Regions from separate parts of the Streptococcus fryi genome, predicted to be linked through region 2. Evidence: predicted binding sites of a transcription regulator. Region 2 holds the regulator's gene; the other holds the start of a gene.
What was found. Region 2 encodes Rex, which represses fermentation and respiration genes when NADH is low (regulators of the CRP and FNR family bind a similar motif). Its sites were predicted from a motif close to TTGTGAANTANTTCACAA; they were not measured.

Region 1: the regulator Rex is predicted to act here: its motif matches at 5,990-6,007, upstream of ACVRZH_RS04965 (iron-containing alcohol dehydrogenase).

What each region holds. Positions count from the first base shown of each region.
Region 1 is NZ_JBRUGW010000013.1:38,484-46,956, reverse strand. It holds partial or broken gene ACVRZH_RS04995 (IS982 family transposase) at 259-531, shown strand; gene ACVRZH_RS04990 (GIY-YIG nuclease family protein) at 713-955, opposite strand; gene ACVRZH_RS04985 (tRNA1(Val) (adenine(37)-N6)-methyltransferase) at 963-1,715, opposite strand; gene ACVRZH_RS04980 (lysophospholipid acyltransferase family protein) at 1,777-2,532, shown strand; gene ACVRZH_RS04975 (alpha/beta fold hydrolase) at 2,677-3,426, shown strand; gene ACVRZH_RS04970 (Mbeg1-like protein) at 3,443-4,564, shown strand; gene ACVRZH_RS04965 (iron-containing alcohol dehydrogenase) at 4,772-5,923, opposite strand; gene ACVRZH_RS04960 (ABC transporter permease/substrate-binding protein) at 6,134-7,663, shown strand; gene ACVRZH_RS04955 (ATP-binding cassette domain-containing protein) at 7,664-8,395, shown strand.
Region 2 is NZ_JBRUGW010000029.1:5,485-13,957, reverse strand. It holds gene ACVRZH_RS07905 (ribose-phosphate diphosphokinase) at 1-122, shown strand, start outside; gene ACVRZH_RS07900 (cysteine desulfurase family protein) at 122-1,237, shown strand; gene ACVRZH_RS07895 (DUF1831 domain-containing protein) at 1,242-1,589, shown strand; gene ACVRZH_RS07890 (DUF4649 family protein) at 1,691-1,912, shown strand; gene ACVRZH_RS07885 (redox-sensing transcriptional repressor Rex) at 2,036-2,668, shown strand; gene ACVRZH_RS07880 (gamma-glutamyl-gamma-aminobutyrate hydrolase family protein) at 2,787-3,482, shown strand; gene radC (RadC family protein) at 3,479-4,159, opposite strand; gene ACVRZH_RS07870 (AI-2E family transporter) at 4,311-5,426, opposite strand; gene ACVRZH_RS07865 (NUDIX hydrolase) at 5,500-6,012, opposite strand; gene ACVRZH_RS07860 (DUF8508 domain-containing protein) at 6,088-8,473, opposite strand, start outside.

The DNA of each region.
Region 1 (8,473 bases), on a different contig from region 2:
TCATTCCAATCTGTTTTAGTTTTCAGTTTCTGTAATGATTGGAAATCCTTTTGAATGGGAAGTCCTTTCTAAAAAATTTTCTGATAAAAATCTCGTCCTGATTCATTATTATCAACAGATAAAATTAACCCGTGGTGCTAGTTGATGTCAAAGTATACTAAAAAGCCCATCATTTATAATGGAGTATAGCACAATTAACTCAAATATGTTCTCAATGTTATCGTGATTATTGTCCCAAATCACTAAAACATCTTAAAAATGTTGGCCTCTCTAAGGTTTTTGAAGCTAAAAGATAAGTTGGGACATAAAGGCTATCATTTGTGGACGCCCTTGCGTCAAAACATGGCCGGTGCAAAGCAGCATAACGACAGGCAGTTACTAGCATGGAGACGGACAATTGAAACTCGCTTTGCGGAACTTTGTTCTCTATTTGATATTGAGCAGACGTTGGCTATGGGACTATCTGGATTACAATTGAGACTTGAACAATTCATACTAGCTTATAATTTGAAGTATTTTGAAACCAACTAGCACCACGGGTGTTTGTTGTTATTTTTTAGGTGGTGTAAGCAGAAAATGCCTTCTTCATTTTTGAACAAAAGGGTCAACAATTCCCGTATTGCAAATAGCTTTTCAGAGTCATTTTATTAGCCATACGCTATGACCTCTTTTGTTACTATTTGTTATTGTATTAGGTTGTGATTTTGCAAAATTAAGTGTTGTCATGCTTGTTGATATATTTTAACTTGGCTTGTCTGTTTTTACGTTTAAAAGCAGCTTCAGCTTTCATTGCTGAGGATTTATCATCAAAGGATTCAAAATAGATGAGTTCAACTGGAAGGCGTGTTTTAGTGTACTTAGCCCCTTTACCAGCATTATGAGTCTTTAATCGCCTATCAATATCAGTTGTGTAGCCAGTATAGAGCGTGTTATCAGCACATCTCACAACATACATATAGCTTTTAGTCTCTTTTACCATAATAAATCTCAAAAATATGATCTGTATAGTCTCCGTTATCTTTATGAACGATGAGTGGTGGAAGGATGGTAAAACCATCAAGAGAGCCATCTTTGATGGCTTCTATGAGTAACATATTAGCTTCTCTGTTTTCTTTGGGATAAATAAACTGTAGGCGTTTAGGTGCGAGTTTGTATTTTCTAAGGGTGTCCAAGATATCAATAAAACGATCGGGACGGTGAACCATTGCTAAACGGCCATTGCTTTTTAGGACTTGTTGACTAATCTGACAAACCTCATCAAGATTGGTTGTGATTTCATGTCTAGCAAGTAGATAGTGCTCGCTGAGATTCTTTTTTTCACTATTTTCAGCTTTGAAATAAGGTGGATTACACAAAATGAGATCGACCTTAGAACGCGAGATATGGTTAAGCAGATTTTTAAGGTCATCATTGATAACGGAGACTTGTTGTTCTAGTTGATTCAGTTGAACGGAACGTTTCGCCATATCTGCCAGTCTTTCTTGTAATTCTACCAAGATGATATCTGCCTTGGTTTGTGTTGAGGCAAATAAGCCGACAGCACCATTTCCAGAACAAAGGTCGATGATAAGGCCCTTACTTGGTAGTTTTGGAAAACGTGATAAGAGTACACTATCAATAGAATAGCTAAAAACATCTTTATTTTGAATGATTTTCACATCTGTGGAGAAGAGCTGGTCGATCCTCTCCTTATCTTTTAAAAATTCTTGAGTCATGATATAATATTACCATATCTTAGTGACGCAAGTCCATTGCTAAATATAAGGAGAGAATGACGTGTTTTATACCTATCTAAGAACGTTAGTGGTATTCCTACTATGGATCGCTAACGGTAATGCTCATTACCATAATCGTGACAAAATCCTGTCTGAAACAGAAAATTATATTTTGGTTGCTCCTCATCGTACGTGGTGGGATCCTATCTACATGGCTTTTGCGGCACGCCCCAAGCAATTTATCGTGATGGCAAAAAAAGAATTGTTCAAAAACCGTATGCTAAGCTGGTGGCTGAAAATGTGTGGTGCTTTTCCGATTGATAGGGAGAATCCTAGCACAGAGGCTATTCGTTATCCTATTAACGTGTTGAAAAAAAGCAATCGCTCTCTGCTTATGTTCCCTAGTGGCAGCCGTTATTCGAAAGATGTCAAAGGAGGAGTGGCTGTCATTGCCAAAATGGCTAAGGTCAAAATTGTTCCTTCTGCCTATTCAGGTCCGATGACTTTTTCAGATCTCCTAAAGGGTGAACGCGTAGATATGAACTTTGGAGAAGCGATTGATATTTCAGATATTCGTAAAATGAATGACGAAGGCATTGAAGAGGTAGCTCGCCGTATTCAAGACTCTTTTGACCGTTTAGACCAAGAAAATCAAGCTTATAACGATGGGCGTAAGGTCAATCCTCTCATGTATCTCATACGCATTCCAGCGATGGTGATTGCTATTGTTTGGATACTTGCGACGCTAATTTTTAGTTTAATTGGTAGTTTTGTATGGAATCCTGATAAACATAGGGATTGGGACAAGAAGAAATAAGATGAAACCTAGTTAGGTCACTCATTTGAGATGGGAGGTGCACCTGGCTAGGTTTTTCTTCTATTATTGGAAAATTGTTTTTCTGACTTTGTATGTAAAATATGATAATATAATTCTTAATAGAAAGCGTTAGTGAGGTGAAAGATGCCAAAAGTATATTTTTTAGATGGATTGGGAAGTAATGACTACTATACATTACCTTTAAAAGAGGCTTTTTTTAAACAAGGGATTGAATTGCTGTATCTAGCATTGCCAGGACATCCTGCTAATCGAGATTATCATATAGAGGATATGACGGATTTAGTCAGATGGTTTGAAGAACAGGTAGATGAAGATAAAGTTGTTGTCATGGGTTTTTCATTAGGTGCTGATTTAGCCAGTATTTTAGCGATGACAAGTAAAAAAATTGAGCGTCTGATTTTGCTAGACGGTGCTGTCACAGATTTTACAGCCTATCCTCTTGATAAGGAGTTGACAGCTGCTAAGACGCATATGTCGATGATGGTATTGGAGGATTTGGAAGCCTATTTGGCTGAGCAAGCCCGTCAAACAGAGGATTGGAATAGTGTCTTAGAGCAAGCTGAACGAGCATCATTTGAAAAACGAGAAGATGGCAATTATTATCTGGCTTTAGATGAAGAGATTGTCCTTAATCTACTTAGTATTCGCCATCAATTTGGTAATGTTTTGACACGTGTTGATTTTCAGACACCAACATTGGTCATTATATCCGAGCAGCCTAAACAGTTATTAACAGAAAAGCAATCTTTACTAGCTAAAGCTTCCAAAGAATATGTGAGTAGTCTTGTTTTAAAAGGAACATCGCATCAGCTTTATCTTGAAGCACCAGAAAAAATTGTAACGGCGACACGCTTCTTTTTAGATGCTTTTTAAAAAAGGAGAGTAACTGATGTCTAATATTTTAGATTATGTTCAGGAGACAGGAGCTATTTCATTTGATGATATGCCTGTCAATGAATTGGATGTTGCAGTTCTTAATGAACTGGCTTATCTGCCTCTACAAAAACCTCAGCAGGAAAGTCTTAAACAGCGCTTTTTACCTTTAAAGGAGCTTATTAGCAGTACAAGCTTTTCCCTTAAAGAAGTGGTGCCTAGTTTTATGATGACTCAAAATCGTGTGGCACTGTTAAAGTCAGTTTTGCTAAGTCACCGCTATCAGGACTTGCAGTTTGGTTACTACATCAATGAGGTTGATAGTTTATTTGAGAAACAATTTGCTGCAGTTGTGGCTTATTTACCTGTTATTGATTATTATCAGTTAATTTTTAGAGGGACTGATGAGACCTTTGTGGGTTGGAAAGAGGATTTTAATATGACTTATATGAGTGAAATTCCTGCCCAACGTTCAGCTTGTCAGTATCTCAGCCATTTTTTAACGAGTCATCCTCATAAACTGACTGTTTCGGGTCATTCAAAAGGAGGTAATTTGGCAGTTTACGCAGCTAGTTTTATACCAAATTCGCTTCAAAACTATCTTGAAACAGTTTATATCTTTGATTCCCCAGGCCTTCATGAGCAGGTATTAGAGCGAGATGGCTATCGACAGATTCGCCATAAAATAAAAGCCTATAAGCCTAAAGAATCTATTGTTGGTGTAATGCTTGCTTCGGATATTCAAGCCCATATTTTAGAGAGTAAAGCAAGAGGTATTTTGCAACATGATTTGTTTAACTGGCAAACGGCTAATAATCAATTTGTTCGAGTTGATGAGTTGACGCATCTTAGCCAGAGCCTTCAGAAAACCTTTAATGAATGGATGAAAGAATATAGTAAACATGAGTTAAAAGAGATGAGCGATACTTTTTTTGACTTATTTTTCAGTTTGGGAATTGATAATCTGGACGACTTGAAAGCAGCTGATTTGAAAACAGCCAAGATTTTCTTAGAAACTCTTTCTCATTTAGATAGTCATAAAAAAGTTTTATTGTTTAATGCTTTAAAGACTTTGCTAGGCATCTATCGTCAAAATAGTTTAGGCTTGACGATTAAAAAAAGCAAGCCCGTTAGGTAAGGGTGCTTGCTTGATCGGTTATAGATGTTGAGAGATGGCTGACTAAAATAGTTGATAATGAGATTATACGTTTGAGATAAGATTATCAACAAAGGCTTTAAAATACCTGACTTCAACGATAAAAAGCGAACAAGAGTGACTTCTGAGTATCAGAAAAGTCATTTTGTTCGCTTTTTGTGTTTTTGATAGTATGCTATCTTGAAAAGTTTAGAACAGTTCTTTATAGAATGCAATGGTTTCTTCTAGTGTTGGCATAAATGGGTTACCTGGGGCACATGCGTCGATTAGGGCATTTTTAGACAGATATTCAAAATCAAAGTCTTCTTCTTTAATGTCTAGCTCTGTCAATTTTTTAGGGATACCAACGGTTGCTGATAATGTTTCGATTGCTGAGATAGCGTAGTCAGCACATTCACTATCTGATTTTCCTGAAGTATCAAAACCAAGTGCTTTAGCAACGTCACGGAAAGCTGCTGGTACCCGTTTGGCATTTTCACGTTCAATAATTGGCAGAATCATGGCACAGCAAACGCCGTGAGGAAGGTTATAAACAGCACCAAGTTGGTGGGCCATTGAATGGACATAGCCAAGACCTGCGTTGTTGAAGCTCATACCACCTAGGAAAATGGCATGAACCATGGCTTCACGTGCTTCGATGTCCTGTCCGTTGGCAACGGCACGTGGTAGGTATTCTTTGATGAGTTCGATAGCACCCATTGAGAGTTTTTTGGTGACACCATAAGCACCTGGTGTAACGAGAGCTTCAATGGCATGTGTTAAGGCATCCATACCTGTTGCAGCCGTTAAATCTGCTGGTTTAGATAACATTAACTCTGGGTCATTGACAGACATGATAGCAAGGCTATTTTTATCAACCATTACCATTTTAACCTTACGCTCTTCGTCCGTGATAACATAGTTGATAGTGATTTCAGCAGATGTTCCGGCAGTAGTATTAATAGCCACAACAGGAAGACCTTTCTTTTCAGATTTATGCAAGCCTTCATAGTCTTGTGGTTTACCGCCATTTGTTGCCATTACGGAGATACAACTTGCAGCATCTTGTGGAGATCCACCTCCTGCTGAGATGATAAAATCACACTCATTTTCGTGAAGAACCGCTAAACCATCGTAAACGTTTTGACAAGTTGGATTAGGGTCAACTTTACTGAAAATAACATAGTTAACACCTGCTTCATCAAGTGGTTTTGTTATTTTAGGTAGAATATCGCTAGAACGGATATACTCATCAGTCACTAGGAGTGCTTTTTTATAGCCGAATTCCTTGATATAATCACCAATTTCATTGATACAACCACGACCAATCAAGTTAACCGCAGGGACATAAAATGTTGCCATTGCAACAACCTCCTTAAAATATATTATTATTTTGAATTTCTACATAATCATTATACTTGAATTATATTGTGAAATAAAGCACAAAACCAAAAAATAAAATGACTTTTGACTGTTTAAGTAGTATTGAGAGGTGTAAAAACCGTTTTTAGTCATTACGTGTTATACTAAATAGTGATTAGATGAGTTAAGTAATAAGATATTGGAGTAGATATGACTGAATTATTAGCCTTTTTGAACGAGAATCGTTCTTTTTTCACAACTTTGGTGATAGAACATGTGATGATGACTTTTTTGGCCTCATCCTTAGCAACTGTATTTGGTATTGTGATTGGTGTGGCTATATCTAAGCGTCCAAGATTAGCATCGCTTGTAATTTCTCTGGTTAATGTGCTTTATACTATTCCTTCTATTGCATTGTTGGGCTTTTTAATTTCAGTGACAGGGATTGGTAATACGACGGCGATTATAGCCTTATCATTATATGCTTTGTTACCAATGGTAAGAAGTACCTATGTAGGTATCACTGGGATTGATAAAAAGCTGCTTGAAGCCAGTGAAGCAATGGGAAGTACTAGGTGGCAAGTACTTGTCAATGTGCAGTTGCCCTTAGCTTTTCCGGTTATTTACGGGGCTATACGCAACATGGTTACCATGACGATTGCCTTAGCAGGTATAGCCTCTTTTGTTGGTGCAGGCGGCTTGGGGGTGGCGATTTATCGTGGCATTACGACCAACAATCAGAGTCTTTTATTATTGGGGAGTGGCTTGATTGCCGTTTTGGCATTACTTATTGATGGTATTTTGGGTTTTATAGAGAAAACCCAGAGTAAAACCACTTTTAAAATGGGACGCTTTGTTTTGTATGCCATGTTGACTATTTTTGCACTATGTTTCTTTTTTCAAAAAATGCCCCAAAAAGAAAACACCTTACACATCGCCTCTAAACCAACTACGGAAAGCTATATTTTGTCTGAAATGTTAAGGCAGGTCATTGAAGATAGGACAGATTATCATGTTAAGGTAACGCATGGTGTCGGAGGAGGAACGGCTAATATTCATCCAGCCATTGTTAAAGGGTCTTTTGACTTGTACCCAGAATACACGGGAACAGGTTGGCAAATTGTTTTAAAAGAAGAAGCAGCTTATAGTGAGAGCTTGTTTCCAGAATTGGTTAGTCAATATGAGAATGATTACCATTTGACTTGGAAGGGAATGTTTGGCTTTAATAACACTTATGGTTTGGGTGTGAGAAAGGACTTGGCAGAGCAGTACCAACTAGAAACATTTAGTGATTTAGCGAAGTTTTCAAGTCAACTGACTTTTGGTGCAGAATATGATTTCTTTGAACGCGAAGATGGCTTTAATGGTTTAACTAAGGCCTATGATATGACTTTCAAAACTGTTGTTGATATGGATAATGGTTTGAAATACCAAGCCCTTTTGGACGGACAAATTGATGTTATGACAGTATTTACAACGGATGGTCAATTGGCTAATCCAGACATTGTTGTGCTAAAAGATGATTTAGCTTTTTACCCATCATATAAGGCAGGAGTTGTGGTGAGAGAAGGTGTGGTAGATATGTCGCCAGAGTTAGAAGAAGCAATTGAACTCTTTAAAGACCGTTTGGATGAAAAAACGATGGCTCAATTAAATTATCAAGTTGAAGTGGCAAAGGAAAGTCCAGCAAAGGTTGCTAAAGATTTCTTGACACAAAGAGGATTGCTGAAAGGAAAGTAGATGGAGAAGATAGTAGAATACAAACAGGTCAGTAAATATTATGGTGACTCGGTTATTATTGATCATTTTAATTTGACCATTGGTAAAGGTGACTTCCTTTGTATTGTTGGCAGTTCAGGTTCAGGGAAAACAACTATCATGAAGATGATTAATGGCTTAATTATGCCTGATAGTGGGCTTGTACTGGTTGAGGGAAAACAGATTACCCACAGCGAGTTGATCGAGCTTCGTCGTAAGATTGGTTATGTCATTCAAGGCAATGCTTTATTTCCTCATATGACTGTTGGTGAAAATATCGGCTATGTACTGCGTTTAGAGAAAGTATCTGCTGCTGAATATGACAAACGTATCAAAGAGAGTTTGCAATTGGTTGGTCTCTCAATTGATTTGATAGATAGGTATCCTGATGACCTATCAGGTGGTCAGCAACAAAGAGTTGGTATCGCAAGAGCTTATGCGAATCACCCCAATATTCTTTTGATGGATGAACCTTTTGGTGCTGTGGATTCTATCACCAGATATCAGCTCCAGAAAGATCTCAAATTGATTCACCGTCAAACCAATTGCAGTGTTGTGTTTATTACGCATGATATTCAAGAGGCCTTCAAGCTAGCGACACATATTTTAGTTTTAGATAAGGGTAAGATTGAGCAGTTTGGGACAGTTGATGAAATCAAAAATAGGCCTAAAACACCTTTTGTTAGAGACTTGATCCAGATGAGTCAAATTTAGAGCATAAGACGATTGTTTTGAAATGTCTTGTTAATCACCTTGTGGTTTGACGATATTATCATAAAAAAGAGATAGGTG
Region 2 (8,473 bases):
TGCCAGATAACACCGTCTATCTTTCGGCAAGTCAACTAATGGCAGAAGCTATCATACGTATCCACGAGAGACTACCACTAAGTCCACTATTCTCTTATCGTCCAAACAAGGAAACTAATTAATGATTTATTTAGACAATGCAGCAACAACTGCCTTGACCACAGAAGTCATAACTGCCATGACCAACGTCATGCAAGACACCTTTGGAAATCCGTCTAGTCTACATACTTACGGACGAAAGGCCAGTCAGCTACTCAGGCAAGCTCGTCAAACCATTGCAGAGCTACTACAAACCAGTTCTAATCATATCACTTTTACATCTGGTGGAAGCGAATCAAATAACATGGCTATAAAAGGCTATGCTCTCGCTAATCAATCCAAAGGAAAACACCTAATTACCACGTCTATTGAACATCATTCTGTTTTAGATGTCATGTCTTATTTATCAGAACGCTTTGGGTTTGAAGTCACCTACTTACAGCCACAAAATGGTACCATCAGTGCCCAACAAGTTTCAGAGGCCTTACGAGATGATACTATTTTGGTTAGCATAATGGCTGCTAACAACGAAACAGGTGCACTCCTGCCAATTGCTGAGATTGGTCAAGTTCTATCCCACCATCAAGCAGTTTTTCATGTTGATGCCGTCCAAGCACTAGGTAAAATCAAAGTACTCCCTGAAGAATGGCAAATTGACTTGTTATCTGCTTCAGCCCATAAATTTCATGGTCCAAAGGGAGTTGGGTTACTTTATGCCAAACCACTGATTATGGATAAACTCATTCATGGCGGCAATCAAGAAAATAAAAAACGAGCAAGTACTGAAAACCTAATCGGTATTAGTGGAATGGTAGAAGCTTTAAAAACTGCTATTTCAGAACAAGAAAAAAATCTTGCAATTATTACTGAACTCAAGCAAGCCTTTTTGGAATCACTCGGGGACTTACCTTACTATCTCAATCAATCCGAGGAAACTTTGCCCCACATTATCAATATCGGGTTTCCTTCAGCTAATAACGCTACCCTTTTGACCCAATTAGACTTAGCTGGTTTTGCAGTGTCAACTGGCTCAGCTTGTACTGCAGGCTTGGTAGAACCTAGTCATGTCTTAAAAGCCTTTTACGGCGAACAATCAAACAGACTCACTGAATCAATCCGTATCAGCCTATCTGAACTTAATACTATAGAAGAAGTTAATCAACTAGCTGATACCTTAACTAACTTATTAAAGAGGTGATTACATGGCATTTGAAAAAACAATTAGACCAACTGGAAGCCCAGTCAGCTATACTATAAGTCCCAATATCAAACGATATACCCTAAAGGATACTACATTTATGCAGACAAAGCTGGGTAACTACGAGTTAACACGCTTATTAGAAAAAGTCCCTAACAGCGGTGAAGGATTCTTACTCAAAATTGCCGTCAATAAAGATTTAACTGGTTTTAAATTAACCATTACAGACAAATCAGGACTCAAATCAGTTAATATTTTTAAGTCCGATGACCATAAAATCATTCAAGATAAATTTAACTTCTTAATGAACAGCCTTGTCGAACGTGACATTTTCATCAAAAATGCCGATTAAGCAAATCAATTGTCAAAATCATTATTTTTATCTATACTAGTCACATAATAATTTAATGAGAAGACAATCATATTAAAATGATCGCCTTCGGAGGAGAACTTATGATTGAGATTACTTATCTAAACGCCGCTAAGCAAGAACAAACACTCTCTTATCCAGACTACGACAGCTACCAAAGATCTCAAATGGCATGTAGTATTCCTATTGCTGACCATTATGAAGTCGTTAAACTAACCTTTAATGGTCATGAACTGGACTATAAAGGTACCATTGGTGGTGTCTATTACTTCTTAATCAAACAAGATTTAACTCAGTTTAACTAATAAACACCTCACCTTAAATTTATTAAGAAAATTGTTGCTTTTTTCACAAACTTTATCTAAAATAGAGTTAGGATATTTTTCACAATTTAAAAATAAATTTAAGCCAAGGAGTAACAAAAAGCAATGATTGATAAAACCATTCCTAACGCAACAGCCAAGCGTCTCTCACTTTATTATCGTATCTTCAAACGGTTTAATGCCGAAAACATTCAAAAAGCTAGTTCAAAACAGATTGCAGATGCTATTGGTATTGATTCCGCTACTGTTCGAAGGGACTTCTCCTATTTTGGTGAATTAGGCCGTCGTGGCTTTGGTTATGATGTTAAGAAACTGATGAATTTCTTTGCTGAAATTTTAAACGATAACGCTCTTACCAATGTGCTTTTAGTTGGTGTAGGTAATATCGGTAGTGCTTTGCTTCATTATCGTTTCCATGAGCGTAACAAAATGCAAATCACAATGGCATTCGATACTGAAGATCACAAACTAATCAATACCACAACGCCCGATGGTATTCCTATCTTTGCTATCACACAGCTCAAACAAAAACTTGCTGAATCAGATATCAAAACAGCTATTTTGACAGTACCTAGTGTCAAAGCACAAGAGGTCGCTGATTTGCTTGTGGATGCTGGTATCGAGGGTATTCTCTGCTTTTCACCAGTTAACCTTCAATTACCACCACATGTTGTCGTTCAGTATGTTGATTTGACCTGTGAGTTACAGACCCTACTTTACTTTATGAACCAAAAATAGTATGATGATAACTGCTTTTATAGAGTTCATCATCATAACATCTAACAGATTAAATGCAAACAGGTTAACATCTCCTTAAACGACCTTGTTAACCTGTTTTATCTTTTAAGGAGTAACTATGTCTAAACCTATTATTGGCATCACTGCCAACCAACGTCTAAAACGTGATCTAGATAATATTCCTTGGGCTTATGCTCCTGCAGGATTTGTGGAAGCTATCAAAAAAGCTGGGGGTATTCCACTTCTTTTGCCTATCGGCGACGAAGAAGCTGCCAAAGAATATGTGAATATGGTTGACAAAGTCATCTTGACAGGTGGCCAAAATGTTGATCCTCAATTTTACGGAGAAGAGAAAAAAGCGCTCAAAGATGACTATTCTTTGGAACGTGATCTCTATGAAATAGCCATTATTAAAGAAAGCCTCAAGCAAAATAAACCTCTATTCACTGTCTGCCGTGGTATGCAACTAACAAATGTTGTTTTAGGGGGCAACCTTAATCAACACATTGAAGATCATTGGCAAAGTGAAGAACCTAATGTGCTTACACAAACCATTAGTATCTCAGATGATTCATCTCTTAGTAAAATTTATGGAACAGAGACTAAAATCAATTCTTTTCATCGTCAATCTATAAAAAAATTAGCTGACGGCTTGAAAGTTATTGCTCGTAGCCCTGAAGACGATACTATTGAAGCTATTACTTTTGAAGACCCAGATAAGCATTTCTTAGGCGTTCAATGGCATCCAGAATTTCTTTGCCATACACGTGATATTGATCAAGCTTTGTTTGATTATATCGTGAACGAGCTCTAAAGCATATCCGTTTCTTCTCTGAAACTATAATAACTTTTTCGACCAACGATGATGTGATCTAGGAAGACAACTCCTAAGTCGTCACATGATCGTTTTATTTTTTCAGTAAACTCTAAATCACTCTGACTCGGCTGACATAATCCTGACGGATGATTATGAACAACAATTAATGAGGTGGCCATCGTCCGACATGCATAATGTAAAATTTCTCTTGGTTCTGCAATAGACCGTCTCACTGTACCTATAAAAATCGTCTTTTGTTCGATAATGCGATTTTGAGTATCAAGATACAAGGCGACCAAATGCTCTTGTTTTTCATGACCGATTTCAAGCATCATCTTGTTGGCCAGACGCTCACTACTTAAAATCCGTTCTTTCTGGCTATATTCAGCTGAACGAATACGCTTAGCTAGTTCTATCATAGCTTTAATCTCAATGGACTTAACCGGTCCAATACCAGACAATTGTTGTAATTCCTGTAGCGAAAGATGCTCCAAGTCGGCTATACTGTTTAACTTTTTCAAAATTGCATTGGCAAGATTGAGTACATGTTCTTTTTTACTACCAGTTCTAAGTACAATAGCTAATAATTCTTGATTGCTTAATTGCTCTGCCCCTTGACTGAGCAAGCGTTCTCTAGGTAACAGTGCTTCTTCATTCCATTCAATACAGTACATATTCGACCTCCATCTTACTATTCGTAATTAGTTAGAAAATAGTAGTAAACCATATCACGAATCTACAATGGTAGCAAAAAATCGTCTCATCGCTTTAACAGAGATGAGACGAACATTGATTATGTTAAGGCTAAGAATTTTTCTTGACCTTTTATAGCTGCACTTGTTTATGTTTTTTATGGGTGTAGTCTTTAATAATTTGGTACAAAGTCGCAAAGATAGGAACCGAAATAAGCATACCTAATATACCTCCAACGGCACCTCCAACGGTAATCGCCAACAAGACCCACATGCCTGGCAGGCCAATGGAACCTCCAACAACACGAGGATATATTAAGTTTCCCTCTAATTGTTGTAAAATAATGGTAAAGATTAGAAAAAGCATCGCCTGTTCAAATGATTGTGTCATGATTAAAATCATACCAACAGCTGTCCCAATCATACCTCCAACAACAGGTATTAAAGCTGTAAATGAAATCAAAACTCCAATAGTAGCCACATATGGTAAGCCTAAAAGCAACATACCAATGGCAGTCAAACCACCAAGAATCATTGCTTCCAGAGTCTGACTAACAAAGAAACCATGAAATCGTTGATGTAAAATATTCAACACATAGTGTACTAGCTTTGCTTGTCTAGTCATAAAAGTATCTAACAACAAGTTAAATTGACGACCAAGTGTCTCTTTACTACCTAAAACATAAATGGAGAAGATAAGGCTAAGGAAAAGGTTCATCAAAGTCGAAGCAATTGAACTAACAGAGGTCAAAAGACCAGTTAATGTTGCTAAAACTTGATTCAAGACTTGCTGACTGGAATCTGCAATCAATCGACCAAGTTCGACATCTGAGCCAAACATTTTCAAGCCTTTAGCTACCCATTTATTATGCTGTACGTCATCTATCAGCGCCTGAATATCAGCTGGATTGATTTTTAATAAAGACTGTAAGCTATCAATCAAATCGGGTAAAACAATCGCAAAAATCATAAAGACAACAATCATGAAAGTTAAATAGGCCATTAATAACGATAAACCACGCTTCATAGCTAATAACTTTGGCACTTTAACAAAGCGTTCAAATACTCTCTCATAGGCACTCATAACGATATTAACCACATAGGCAATACCAGCTCCCATTAAAAAAGGCTGAATTGTCTTAAAAATAGTCCTCAAAAAACCAGCACCATGTGCCCAATTAGACTGGATAAATAAACAAATAACAAATGTTAAAACAATATAATAAATGGTCTTCTTCTCAAATTTCAAGTCTTAAATCGCTCCTTTTTTTTATTACATTATACACTAAAATAGAGCTCTTGTCCCTCTATCAGAATAATTATTATCTGTAGTGAATGTTCAATAGCATCGGGTATAAATAGTCTACAGCTTCCTTGAGGATGAGCCTATCTCTTTCCTTTAGAAAAACCTGCTGCAGTGTTCTGGTTTGCTGCGTTATAAGCTTTTCCATAGCTTTGAATACATTAATCTCTAAAACTGTTAAACCATCATGTTTTTCACCATCATCCAACTGTGCTTCTCCTTTTCGGATAACCTTTCCTATAAAGCAATGGTTTAATTGACGATAGTGATTTTCTTGTCGGTACTCGTTAATGAGCAAACATTTAGTTATGATTTGACACTCACAACCTGTTTCTTCTTTTATTTCACGATAAAAAGCTTCTTCTGGAGTCTCAAATGACATCATCCCTCCTCCAGGTAAACCATAAAAATCATGTTTTTCATACTTCATCAATAAGAGCTTATCATCTAAGAGAACAACTCCTCTAACTGCTTCTCGTGTGATAGGTCCTTCAAATATAAGCCCATCATACAAAGATATTCTTTTAACCATCTTAACTACCTCTATAAAAAGAGCTAGCAACACTCTTAATAGTAGAATGTTGCCTGCTATAACTATATAACCTAACTAATCTTTCTTACGATGTGGGAATGCAACCCCTAAACCAGCTACAAGACTAACTAAGCCAATGATTGTTCCTAAATAGGTGGTCTCACCTGTCTTAGGTAATATTTTTTCACTTGATGCCATTTTCATCACTTGAGATTGATCAAATTCATTTTGCTTGTCTCTCACAGGACTTGTTTGAAGATCAGTAACTTCTTCAGAGTCACTTTTAGAATAATGTTCCACTCTCACCAGTTTGTCTGTAGGCATATTTGCCTGTACCATCGTCTCTTTGTTAGGGTGACTAGATGGCGCCGTGGTATTCGAAGTCGGTTGATCCTCTTCTAGGCTTGGTGTTTTTGGCACCTCTGTCTCTGTTTTCTTGATAAATGGATTAAAATCAAGTTGTACAATCAATGGATCGTGATCAGAAGCTCTACCATGTTCTTCCATAAATGATGAATTGACATGAATAACATCAAATGCAATGTTGTCTAGGAGATTTTTTGACACAAGAATATTATCTAGACTTTGGTTGTTACCACGATAGAAATAAGTATACCTATCTTCTTTATGGTGACGACTGAGGAGATTGACTAACTCTTTTCCTTCAGCTGCTTTAATTGTCTCAGAAAACTCGAAATCATTAAAGTCTCCTGTTAAGACAAATTTGAGATTGGGATTTTGTGCCAAGCCTGATTTAACAAATTCATTTAACACTCTAGCTTGGGCAATACGGCTCATTTTTGAATGTTCAACAGCAGGCTGTACTTTGCCATATAGTGGATTATCACCATTTTTTGACTTCAGATGGTTTGCGATAACAATAACCTTTTCTCTCTTAAAGTCAAATTCTAAAGCTAGTGATTTTCTAACTCCTTTAAAGGCTGGATGATTAGGAGCAATCCTAGCTGGATTTTTAGCAAGCTCACCATTGACAAACACTGCTCCTTCATTAGTGCCTGCAATTTCTTTTTGAGGTAGGGAAACGCGTTCAGGATTGTATAGGAATGCTACACGGATATTAGCACCTGGTTTACCTCCATCAGCGTTATTCTCAGGAGCAATTTCAACATATTGGTAAACAGGACCGCCTAGCTCTTTTATTTTATTAGCGAGACGATGTCCACTGTCAACACCACTCGTCACACCATTATCTTGACTACCATTGTTATCCTGTACCTCAATGAGAGTGACAATATCAGGTTTTTCAATTTCATGGATAAAGGATTTAGCAATTTTCTCAACCTTCTCTTCTGGTGTTTCTTTATCTGTCGGATTAGCAGAGAAGTTCTCAATATTATAAGATGCAATCGTTAACTTATTGTCATCAAAAACAATCGTAGAGGCTTCTCGTTTCAAATCACCATTAACTTTTTGAGGTAAATTTAGGCCTCTAAGGTCTACCTTGTACTCACTGTAATCGTATGTTATTGTTCCAATCAGATTTTCAGAGAAAGCATCATTTGCTTTAGCAAGGTAGTTACGATTACTAATCAGTAATGCAACAACTTCCGTATTTTGTACTTCAGGTCGCAAGCTAATGCCATTTGCATTATTACGTTCGCCTCGATACCCCTCAGGTAAGACATATAAATTACCATATTTTTGCGGACCCAAGATTTGAGGCTTTGCAACCTCTACTCGCATACCTTCTAGACTTTCCCAGAAATCAATCGCATCCTGCTTAGGTTCAAATTGTGTTAGACCATCATCGTCAATCGTATTCTTCGGGATATTCTCGCCTAATAAAATAGGTCTTGGAAGATTGGCTGTGCCTTCTTTGATAATTTTACTAGCCATAAGCTGTGTTATGGTAAGGTCTGTCTGTTCTTTCTCCTTATAGCCTAATCCGTAAGATTCAACTACCAATCCCTCAACAGTCAATTGATCACCAACTGCTACTTTATCCTTGCTTGATACATAAATGGCATCTGATGTTTCTGATAATTGATCTGGTGTGATGTCTTGGATATAGAAACCTCTTTTATCATCAATTTTGGTAACAACCACATTTGAAACGACAACTTCTTTACCGACTAAAGGTGATGTATGTGAGGCTCCTTGAATAACGCCGATAGTCTCAACCTTTAGCTTATCTGTTACTTCATCTGAAAGTTCTACTTTGTTATCCTCAGAAACCACGATCTCTGATAAATCAGCTAGTTTAAGCTGGTATTTATCTTTAAATAGGGAAACAAAACCTTTTACAGAGATAATTTGGCGATTAGGTTGAATGACTGTTGAAACGTCATCAAATTGACCAGTAGCTCTATTATCGGCAAATACCTCTATAGTCTGACCATTCTTATCAACTGCTTTGATAATGGTATTCTTATACTTACCTTGAGATTTGACCTCAGTAACTGTCAACTGCGTCAATTCTACCTGTCTATCAACAAGTTCT